DNA from 2 places in the Sanguibacter sp. Leaf3 genome. Region 1 is predicted to be linked to the other one. Evidence: predicted binding sites of a transcription regulator. Region 1 holds the regulator's gene; the other holds the start of a gene.
The links. The regulator Rex, encoded in region 1, represses fermentation and respiration genes when NADH is low (regulators of the CRP and FNR family bind a similar motif). The targets are predictions, from matches to a motif close to CTTGTGAANNNNTTCACAAG.
Positions count from the first base shown of each region.

Region 2: rhaI (L-rhamnose isomerase) is a predicted target of Rex. The motif match lies at 1,948-1,967, and genes of this name have one in related genera.

Region 1 covers NZ_LMRH01000004.1:16,354-21,743, reverse strand. The annotation lists gene ASG53_RS17585 (histidine phosphatase family protein) at 1-84, opposite strand, end outside; gene ASG53_RS17580 (MarR family winged helix-turn-helix transcriptional regulator) at 135-614, opposite strand; gene ASG53_RS17575 (YceI family protein) at 866-1,411, shown strand; gene ASG53_RS17570 (redox-sensing transcriptional repressor Rex) at 1,620-2,336, opposite strand; gene ASG53_RS17565 (FUSC family protein) at 2,407-3,633, shown strand; gene ASG53_RS17560 (glutaredoxin family protein) at 3,623-3,868, opposite strand; gene ASG53_RS17555 (HAD family hydrolase) at 3,928-4,845, shown strand; gene arfA (arabinosylfuranosidase ArfA) at 4,905-5,390, opposite strand, start outside.
Region 2 covers NZ_LMRH01000003.1:794,154-799,543, forward strand. The annotation lists gene ASG53_RS16915 (DNA-3-methyladenine glycosylase 2 family protein) at 1-665, shown strand, start outside; gene ASG53_RS16920 (ribbon-helix-helix protein, CopG family) at 717-1,067, opposite strand; gene ASG53_RS16925 (hypothetical protein) at 1,064-1,336, opposite strand; gene ASG53_RS16930 (hypothetical protein) at 1,608-1,832, shown strand; gene rhaI (L-rhamnose isomerase) at 1,983-3,158, shown strand; gene ASG53_RS16940 (bifunctional aldolase/short-chain dehydrogenase) at 3,160-5,235, shown strand.

The sequences.
Region 1 (5,390 bases):
GTAGCCCGGGATCCGTCCGTAGAGGATCTTCTCGGGGTTGAAGACTTCGCCGTGTCGCATGAGGTGCACTGTGGTGGTGGCCATGGGCCCATCCTCCCAAACTTCTCGCCCGCCCCCTTCACGCACGGCCGAGCTCAGTCCGCGTCGGACCTGCGGCACGCCCCGGCGACGAGGGACATCGCCTCGCCGAGGACCCGCATCTGCTCAGGGCTCAGGACGTCGACCATGTGGCGCCGGACCGACCTCACGTGGTGGGGCGCAGCCTCGGCGAGCGTCGCCATCCCGGCGTCGGTCAGCACGCAGTCGACCCCGCGCCCGTCGTCGAGGCAGGCCTGGCGCCGGACCAGCCCGCGGTCTTCGAGCCGTCGGACGGTGTGGGTCACGCGGCTGCGCGAGTGCGCGAGGGTGTCCGCGAGCGCCGACATGCGCAGCGTGCGCTCGGGGTTCTCGGACAGCCTGACGAGCACCTCGTACTCGTGGAGCGAGAGCTGGGACTCGGCGTCGAGGTCACGGTTGAGCGCCTCGGTGAGGCGCGCGCTGCCCTCGAGGAACGATCGCCAGCTCACCTGCTGCTCGTCGTCGAGCCACGGGATCGGTCCGCTGTCGCTGCTCATCACTCACGTATCTCCTGGTCCCAGGCCTGCGGAGGCAGGGGTCGGCCTGCCATCCCCCTCTTGGACCCTAGCGGCCCGACGCGCGTGACGGAGACTCCGGCGCAAGAATCGGGAGACGGGGGGGACTTGCGCCTCGCGGCAACTTAGTAGAAGATTCAATTATTGAAGGTGAGAGAGAACCTCCCGCCGTCCACTCGCCGCTCGTCCGGGTCCAGCCCGTCCGAGCACGGAACACCTCAGGAGCTCACATCATGACTGCACTCCCCAACGGACTCGTCGCCGGCACCTACAACGCCGACCCCAGCCACAGCACCGCGGCCTTCGTCGTCCGCCACGCCGGCATCTCCAAGGTCCGCGGCACCCTCGGCCTGAACTCCGCGACCATCACCATCGGTGAGGACGTCGAGAGCTCGACCGTCGTCGCCGAGCTCGACGCGACCGCCGTCAACACCGGCTCGCCGGACCGCGACGCGCACCTCACCAGCGCCGACTTCTGGGACGCCGAGAAGAACCCGACCTGGACCTTCACCTCCACCTCGGTCTCCTCCGACGGCGACGACTTCGTCGTGACCGGCGACCTCACCATCAACGGCGTCACGAAGTCGGTCGAGCTCGAGACCGAGTTCGACGGCACCGCGGTCGACGCCTACGGCAACCCGCGCGCAGGCTTCGAGGCCAAGACGGAGATCTCCCGCAAGGACTTCGGCCTCACCTGGAACGTGGCCCTCGAGGCCGGCGGCGTGCTCGTCAGCGACAAGGTCAAGATCTCGCTCGACATCTCGGCCATCAAGGCCTGACCCGAGCACCACGACCTGACCGCGGCGGCGCCGCAGGTCCTGTCACCCGGCCACCGGACGGAGCGACCCCCGGCTCCCCGACCGGCCCCCTGAGAGCCCGCCTGCCCCTGCGCAGGCGGGCTCTCGGCGTCTGGCGGGATCTCAGCCTGGCGGGATCTCGGCCTCGCAGGCTCTCGGTCTGGCGGCATCTCGGTCGCGAGGCGGCGACCTACAGCCCCGCGGCCTCCCGGCCCGACCGCTCGCGCGAGTGGAAGGCGAGGATCTGCAGCTCGCTGCCGAGGTCGACCGAGCGCAGCTCGACGTCGTCGGGGACCTGGAGCGCGCGCGGGGCGAAGTTGAGGATCTCCCGCACGCCGGCTGCGACGACCACGTCGCACACCCCCTGCGCGTGCTCGCCGGGGGTCGCGATCACGACGATCGACACGTCGAGGTCGCGCACGACGTCGGCGAGCCGGGCGACGTCCTCGACCACCACCCCGGCCACCTCTGTCCCCACGAGCGCGGGGTTCGAGTCGAGCAGCGCCGCGACGGTGAAGCCGCGGGCTCCGAAGCCCGAGTAGTTGGCGAGGGCGTGACCGAGGTTGCCCGCCCCGACGATCGCGACCCGCAGCTCGACGACGAGCCCGAGGGCCGACTGGACGCGCTCGCGCAGCGTGTCGACGTCGTAGCCCACCCCGCGCCGCCCGTGGGAGCCGAGATGGCTGAGGTCTTTGCGCAGCTGGGCCGGGCCCACGCCCGCGAGCTCGGCGAGCTGCTGCGAGGAGGCACTCGTCACGCCTCGGGCGGCCAGGTCGGTGAGCACCCGCAGGTACCCCGGGAGTCGCTCGACGCTCGCCGGCGGCATGGTGCGGCGGATCTCGACGACCTCGCGGAGCCCCACGGCCTCGGCTGCCGAGGTGGTGGGCTCGGGGCGGGGCGCGGTCATCCCCTCAGGGTAGGGCCGTGCACAGCCGCTCGGCGCGCGTGCCCGTCGACAGGTTCGTACGGTGGGGCTCGTGCCCCCACGTCCCGCTCAGATCACCGCCCGCGTCCGGACCAGCCGCACCGGGGTCCTCACCGGGCGCGCGCTGCGGCTGTGGGCCCTCAACCCCCGCTGGTCGATGGCCGTCAAGGCGTCGGTCGCCGCGGCCCTCGCCTGGTACGTCGGCGTGCTGGCCCCGGCCCCCTTCTCCGACTATCCCTACTACGCGCCGCTCGGCGCGGTCATCGCCACGTCGACCACGGTCGCCCGGTCGGTCCGGGAGACCGCCCAGACCACAGGCGCGATCTTGCTCGGGGTCGTGATCGCCCGGCTCGCCGACGCCTTCCTCGACCCCGGTGCGCTGTCGATCGCCGTCGTCGTGTGCCTCGCCACGCTCGGGGCAGGATGGAGCCGGCTCGGCGAGATGGGCGCGTACGTCACCACGACGGCGCTCTTCGTCCTCGTGATCGGCAGCGGCGACCCCGGCGACTTCGTCGGGGCCTACGCGGGACTCGTGGTCGCCGGGGCGCTCGTCGGCATCGGCGTGAACTTCGCCTTCCCACCCCTGCCGCTGTCCCCCTCGGACGTGGCGCTCGACGGGCTGCGCGACACGCTCGCCGACCAGCTCGACTCCCTCGCTGACGGGCTGCGCGGTGACCGGCCCCCGACCGCTGAGGAGTGGGACGACAGGCGTTTCGCGATCCGCCCGGTCCTCGAGAAGAGCCGGGCGGCCGTCGCGTACGCGGGCGAGGCCAGCAAGGGCAACTGGCACGCCCGGCGCTACAGCGCCTGGTCGGTCGCCCAGGCCAGGCGGTCGGTCATGCTCGAGAAGCACGCGAACCTCGTCGACCACCTCACGAACCTGCTGACCGAGACCGAGACGCAGACCGCACGCGACCCCGCCCTCGGCCCGGACCTGCGTCCGCCGGCGGCCGACGCCCTCGCAGAGTACGCAGCCGCGCTCCGCGCCCTCGAGGTCTCCACGGACGACTCGATCCCCGACCCGCCGACAGCCCTCCAGCATGCCGTCGACGCGCTGCGGGACGCGGTCCGCGAGCAGCGGTCGCGCCGGGAGGGCGACTTCCTCGCCGCTGGTGCGCTGGTCCTCGGCCTCGACCGCGCTCTCAGGTCGGTCGGGGCGGACGCCGACGAGCGCCGCGCCGAGGAAGAGGCCGGTGTCGACGACGTCGAGGGCGACGGTGAGAGCCAGAACGGCGAGAACGGCGAGGAGGGTGGCACCACCGAGCGGCTCAGGCCGTGAGCGACCTGCGCAGCCGCGCCTCGTCGACCCGCCAGAAGGCCTGCTGCACACCGTCGACCTCGACGACGGGCACGTGGTCGCCGTACCGCGCACGGAGCTCCTCGGAGGCGTCGACGTCGGTCGTGCGCCACGCCTCGCCGAGGTCGTCGCAGACGCGCGCGACAACCTCGAGGGCCTCGACGCACAGGTGGCAGTCGTCGCGGGTGAAGACCACGACTCGTTCTTCAGGGTTCACGCGACCCACACTAGGCGGTCGGCTCCGCCCACCTGCCCCGCAGCCCGTCCCTGGTTAGAGTGGGTGGCGTGCGCATCGACAGGACAGACCCGGAGTCGGGCGAGGTGGTGGCCGAGACGGCCCTGACGACGGCCGACGTGAGCACGACCTCCCCAGCCCCCGGCGCCTCCCCCGACGAGCAGGGCGCCGCAGCCGCACGGCCGGTCGCCGCGTTCTTCGACGTCGACAACACGATCATCCGCGGGGCGAGCTCGTTCTACCTCGCCCGCGCGCTGTGGCGCCGAGGCTTCTTCCGCAAGCGGGACATCTTCAACTTCGCGTTCCAGCAGGCGCGCTACCTCGCCTTCGGCGAGACCAACCAGCAGATCGACGAGGTGCGCTCGCGCGCGCTGTTCCTCATGACAGGCCACTCTGTCGCCGAGGTCGTGGCGATCGGCGAAGAGGTCTACGACCAGGTCCTCTCGCAGCGGATCTTCCCGGGCACGCAGAAGCTGCTCGACGCCCACCAGGCCGCAGGCCACCAGGTGTGGCTCGTCACGGCGACGCCCGTCGAGATCGGCGACCTCATCGCGCGGCGCCTGGGCGCGACGGGCGCGCTCGGGACCGTCGCCGAGCACTCGAACGGCTTCTACACAGGGCGCCTCGTCGGCGACATGATGCACGGCACAGCGAAGGCCAACGCCGTGCAGGTGCTCGCAGCGGACCTCGACATCGACCTCGAGGCCTCGTCCGCCTACGGCGACTCGATGAACGACGTGCCGCTGCTGTCGACAGTCGGCAACCCGTGCGCGATCAACCCCGACCCGCGGCTGCGCAAGCACTCCAAGACGATCGGCTGGCCGATCCGTGAGTTCCGCGGGAAGCGCCGCGCCGCCAAGCGCGGCATGAAGACCGCGAGCTGGGCGGGCCTCGCCTGGGCCGCTGGGCTCGTCGTCAGGTCGGCGACGCGCGCGGTCCGCGGGCGTCTGGGGCACTAGCAGAGTCGACGAGAGGGCCGGGGCTGCGTGCCCCGGCCCTCTCGTGGTGCGCGGCGACCTCAGCCGAGGCGGACCATCGTCCACGAGACTGCCGGCAGGTCGACGGTCAGCACACCGTCGACGACCTTCGCCGTGCTGTTGTCCTGCGGCAGGACCGAGGTCGAGTCGTCGGCCGTGGCAGCCCAGGTGTGGTCGGGGTTGGACAGGGTGAGCGCCTCGACCACGTCGACGTCAGCGCCGCCAGCAGCGTGGCGCAGGGCGCTGAGGTCCACGGTGACGCCCGTCGAGCCGTCGGTCGAGCGGTTGACGACGAAGAGGCTCACGGCCCCGGTCTCAGGGTCGCGGGTGGCGACGGCGTCGACGAGCGGGACCTCGCCGAAGCGTGCCGTCGGGTAGGTCGGCGCCTCGATGCCGACCCGCAGGACGTCGCCCACGGCGTGCTCCGACGCCTGCGCGAAGGGGTGGAAGATGGTCTGCTTCCAGGACCGCCCGCCCGGCTCGGTCATGATCGGCGCGATGACGTTGACGAGCTGGGCGAGCGACGC
Region 2 (5,390 bases), on a different contig from region 1:
GCGCGCTCGTCGCAGAACGGCCAGGGACCAGGGCACCCGGGACCGTCGATCCCCAGGAGATCCTCGTCCGGGCGCTCGTCGGCCAGCAGATCTCGGTCGCCGCGGCCCGGACGCACCTCAGCAGGCTGGCTGCAGCCCTCGGGTCGCCCTGCGTCTCGACCTTCTCGGGGCTCGACAGGCTGTTCCCGACACCCGAGCAGATCCTCGACGGTGTACCTCTTCCTGTCGCGGGGGAGCCGCTCGACCCTCAGCGGCTGCTCAGGCTGCCCGCACGCTCGATCGCCTCCGTCGTCGGTGCTGCTCGTGCGCTCGTGGACGGAGACCTCGAGCTGCACGTCGGCGTCGACGCCGCCACGGTGCGCTCAGCGCTGCTCGCCCTACCCGGGGTCGGCCCGTGGACGGCGTCCTACGTCGCGATGCGCGTCCTGGGCGACCCCGACACCTGGTTGGACGGCGACGTCGCCCTGCTCTCCGGCGCGCGGGCGGTCGGGCTGCTCGGCCCGCAGAGCGCTGGTCGGTCAGAGCACCGGGTCCTGGCGGCTCGGGCCCAGGTGTGGGCGCCGTGGCGGTCCTACGCGGTCATGCATCTCTGGCGCGCGTCGTCGCAGGCTCGGTCCGCGGGTGCGTCGTCCGGGCGGAGCGCAGGGGCGGCGCGCGAGAGGTAGGCGGGGCGAAGGGCCTGTCGTGGACGAGCCGACAGGAGCTAGCAGCAGGTTCTAGGAGGCGTGAGCGAGATCCGACGCCTCAGCCAGGTAGGCGTCGAGTGCCTTGCGGACGAGGTCGCTCCGGCTGAGACCGAGCTTGGCCCGGACCTCTTCGATCGCCTGGTTGGTCTGGTCACTGACCGCCACGTTGATGCGGGGCGAACGCTGGCCGTGCGGTCTGGGGGGTTCGCCGTCCAGGCGGGGTCGTCCGACTCTGCGCTCGACGGCCGCGACGTCAAGTCCTGCTGCCTCGAGCATGGCGCGCGCCTCCGCGCTGGCCTGCGGTCCGGTGACGGCACGTCGAGGGGTGGTGACTCCGGACTCAGCCCACTGAGCCAGCTGCCGGTCAGTCTCTTCGCTCATAGCTTCTCCTCATATCCAACGGTGGTGCGAGTCGTCTCGCGAAGCCTCATGACGTGGAAGACACGGACATCCCCCGGCGGGGTGATGTTCACCATGACCTCCAACGTGCCGAAGCGGCTAGGTCCGATGTAGAGCCGCGGGCTCGTGTCGTGCCCTGGGCGAGGGTCCTCGAAGTCGTCGTACAAGGCGTGGGCATAGAGCATGGCGTAGAGCGCTTCGTCCTGCGGGATGTCGTGCTCGCCAGCGCTGTCTGCCCACGTCATCGCCATAGCAGCGATCGTCTCACGACACCGTATTTGTGTCCACCAAAATTAGACGGGCCTGGAGTGTCTGGGATCGCGAGTGGTGGTCGCCCCGATGTTGGTGGTCTGCGGCGTCTGCTCGACACTGTCTGCGGTCGCAACCAGCGGCCAGGACGGTGACGACGCCCGCGACGGCCACGCGGCGGGCGTTCGTGGGAAGCAGGGGGAGAGGCTGGCGCGCGTCGTCGCAGGCTCGGTCCGCGGTCGCGGACCCGAACGGCTCGGATACGGTACGGCCATGAGAACGCAGCGGTGGCGACCCAGATGGGTGGTCGGAGCGCTCGCGGTCGCGGCAGTCGTCGTCTTCTGGTGTCTTGCTGCCCGAGGGGGAGGATGCTCCGACGCGTCCTTCGACTCGACGTGCACGACCAGCACGATGGGCGGTCTCCCGGCTCTTGTCGGCGTCCTGATCGTCGGCACCTCTGCTGTCGCCTACTGCGTGGTCCGCGCCTTCCGGAGGTAGTGCCGGCCGACGACGGACCGCTGCCAGGTGGCCCTGCTGCGCGTGCTCATCCGTCTCGTAGCAGCTCCTCCATGCCCTTCACGGTTGACGGAGTCGCGCGCCGCTCCGTACAGTTCTCTTGAAACGATTCACAACGAGGTGGAGAGCCAGATGTCACACGCTGAACTGAGCGCCGACGCGCGCCAGGCGCTGCTCGCGCAGACCATAGAGCTGCCGTCCTGGGCCTTCGGCAACTCCGGGACCAGGTTCAAGGTCTTCGCGCAGGAGGGTGTCCCGCGCGACCCCTTCGAGAAGATTGCGGACGCTGCGCAGGTGAATCGATACACGGCGACGGCGCCGCGTGTCTCCCTGCACATCCCGTGGGACCTCACCGACGACTACGCCGCGCTGTCTGCGCACGCGAAGGACCTCGGCGTCGAGATCGGCGCGATCAACTCGAACCTGTTCCAGGACGACGACTACATGCTCGGGTCGCTCACGCACCCGGACCCGATCGTCCGCAAGAAGGCCGTCGACCACCACCTCCAGTGCGTCGACGTCATGCGCGCCACCGGCTCGACCGATCTCAAGCTTTGGCTGCCCGACGGCCTCAACTACCCGGGCCAGGACAACCTGCGCGCCCGCCAGGACCGCCTGGCCGACGGCCTCGCCGAGATCTACGCGGCCCTCGACCCCGAGCACCGCCTCGTCATCGAGTACAAGTTCTTCGAGCCGGCCTTCTACTCCATGGACATCCCGGACTGGGGTACCGCGCTGCTGCACTGCCTCGCCCTCGGTCCGCAGGCCGTGGTCGTCCTCGACACCGGGCACCACGCACCGGGCACCAACATCGAGTTCATCGTCGCGCAGCTGCTGCGTCAGGGGCGCCTCGGCGCCTTCGACTTCAACTCGCGCTTCTACGCCGACGACGACCTCATGGTCGGGGCGGCGGACCCGTTCCAGCTGTTCAGGATCATGCACGAGATCGTCCAGGCCGGGGCGCTCGCCCCCGACTCGGGCGTGAGCTTCATGCTCGACCAGTGCCACAACATCGAGCCCAAGATCCCGGCTCAGATCCGCTCGGTGATGAACGTCCAGGAGGCCACGGCCAAGGCGTTGCTCGTCGACACCGTCGCCCTCGACGCCGCACAGCGCTCCGGTGACGTGCTCGGTGCGAACGGTGCCCTCATGGACGCCTACAACACCGACGTCCGCCCGCTGCTCGCCGGTCTGCGCGAAGAGCAGGGCCTGCACCCGGACCCGCTCGCCGCCTATGCGGCCTCCGGTTACGCCGAGAAGATCGTGGCCGAGCGCGTCGGTGGCGCGCAGGCCGGATGGGGAGCCTGACATGACGACGACCCCCAGCACCAGCATGACCACCCCTGCGGCCGACCTCGTCGCCCGCTCCAATCGCCTCGGCGCCGACCCCCGCACCACCAACTACGCGGGCGGCAACACCTCCGCCAAGGGCGCCGAGACCGACCCCGTCACCGGCGAGCCTGTCGAGCTGCTCTGGGTCAAGGGCTCGGGCGGCGACCTCGGCACCCTCACGGAGAAGAACCTCGCCGTGCTGCGCCTCGACAGGCTCCGCGCCCTCGCCGGCGTGTACCCGGGCGTCGACCGGGAAGACGAGATGGTCGCGGCCTTCGACTACTGCCTGCACGGCAAGGGTGGTGCCGCGCCGTCGATCGACACCGCGATGCACGGCCTCGTCGACGCCGCGCACGTCGACCACCTGCACCCTGACTCGGGCATCGCTCTCGCGACAGCCGCCGACGGCGAGGCCCTCACAGCCGAGTGCTTCGGCGACAGGGTCGTGTGGGTGCCGTGGCGCCGCCCCGGCTTTCAGCTCGGCCTGGACATCGCCGCGGTCAAGGACGCGAACCCGCAGGCCATCGGCTGCATCCTCGGCGGGCACGGCATCACCGCCTGGGGCGAGACGAGCCACGAGGCCGAGGCCCGCAGCCTCGAGATCGTCGCGACCGCCGAGGCCTTCATCACCGAGCGCACCGAGAGGCTCGCGGCCGAGGGGAAGCACCCCTTCGGTGCTGTCGTCTCCGGCTACGAGGCCCTCGACCCGGCCGAGCGCCGGACCAAGGCCGCGAAGCTCGCCCCGGTGATCCGTGGGCTCGCGTCGACCGACGCCCCGCAGGTCGGGCACGTCACCGACTCCGACGTGGTCCTCGACCTGCTCGCCCGCGAGCGGCTCGCCGAGCTCGCGGCGCTCGGCACCAGCTGCCCCGACCACTTCCTCCGGACCAAGGTCAAGCCTCTTGTCGTCGACCTGCCGTCGTCGGCGACCGTCGAGGAGATCTCTGCGCGCCTCGTCGAGCTGCACGCGGCGTACCGCGAGGACTACCAGGGCTACTACGACCGGAACGCGACGCCTGAGTCTCCGGCGATCCGCGGGGCGGATCCCGCGATCGTGCTCGTGCCGGGCGTCGGCATGTTCTCCTTCGGCAAGGACAAGCAGACCGCGCGCGTCGCGGGCGAGTTCTACGTCAACGCGATCAACGTCATGCGTGGCGCCGAGGCGATCAGCACCTACGCGCCGATCGACGAGGCCGAGAAGTTCCGCATCGAGTACTGGGCCCTCGAAGAGGCGAAGCTCCAGCGCATGCCCGCACCGAAGCCTCTCGCGACCCGCGTCGCGCTCGTGACCGGAGCCGGTTCGGGCATCGGCCGGGCGATCGCCGAGCGTCTCGCGGCCGAGGGGGCGTGCGTCGTCATCGCGGACCTCAACCTCGAGGGTGCGCAGGAGGTGGCCGACCAGCTCGGCGGTCCCGACGTCGCTGTCGCCGTCCGCGCGGACGTGACGAGCGAGGCCGACGTCGCCGCCCTCGTCGACGAGGCCGCGCTCGCCTTCGGTGGGGTCGACCTCGTGGTCAACAACGCCGGGCTGTCGATCTCGAAGCCGCTGCTCGAGACCACCGCGAAGGACTGGGACCTCCAGCACGACGTCATGGCCAAGGGGTCCTTCCTCGTCGCCCGCGAGGCGGCCCGCGCCATGATCGCCCAGGCGATGGGCGGCGATATCGTCTACATCGCGTCGAAGAACTCGCTCTTCGCCGGGCCCAACAACATCGCGTACTCCGCGACGAAGGCCGACCAGGCGCACCAGGTGAGGCTGCTCGCGGCCGAGCTCGGGGAGCACGGCATCCGGGTCAACGGCGTCAACCCTGACGGCGTGGTCCGAGGCTCGGGCATCTTCGCCGGAGGGTGGGGGGCCAAGCGGGCTGCGGTCTACGGCGTCGCGGAGGAGGACCTCGGTGCGTACTACGCGCAGCGCACGCTGCTCAAGCGCGAGGTGCTCCCCGAGCACGTCGCGGCCGCGGTCTACGCCCTCACCGGGCCGGACCTCAGCCAGACGACAGGGCTGCACGTGCCGGTCGACTCGGGTGTCGCGGCGGCGTTCCTGCGCTGACGATCAGCAGCACGACAGCACGACAGCACGACAGCACGACAGCACGACAGCACGACAGCACGACAGCACGACAGCACGACAGCACAGCACCGCGCGGACCCGGGCAGCGGAGCCCGGGCCCGCGCCCCGCACGGCCGAGGCCGTGCGCACCGCCC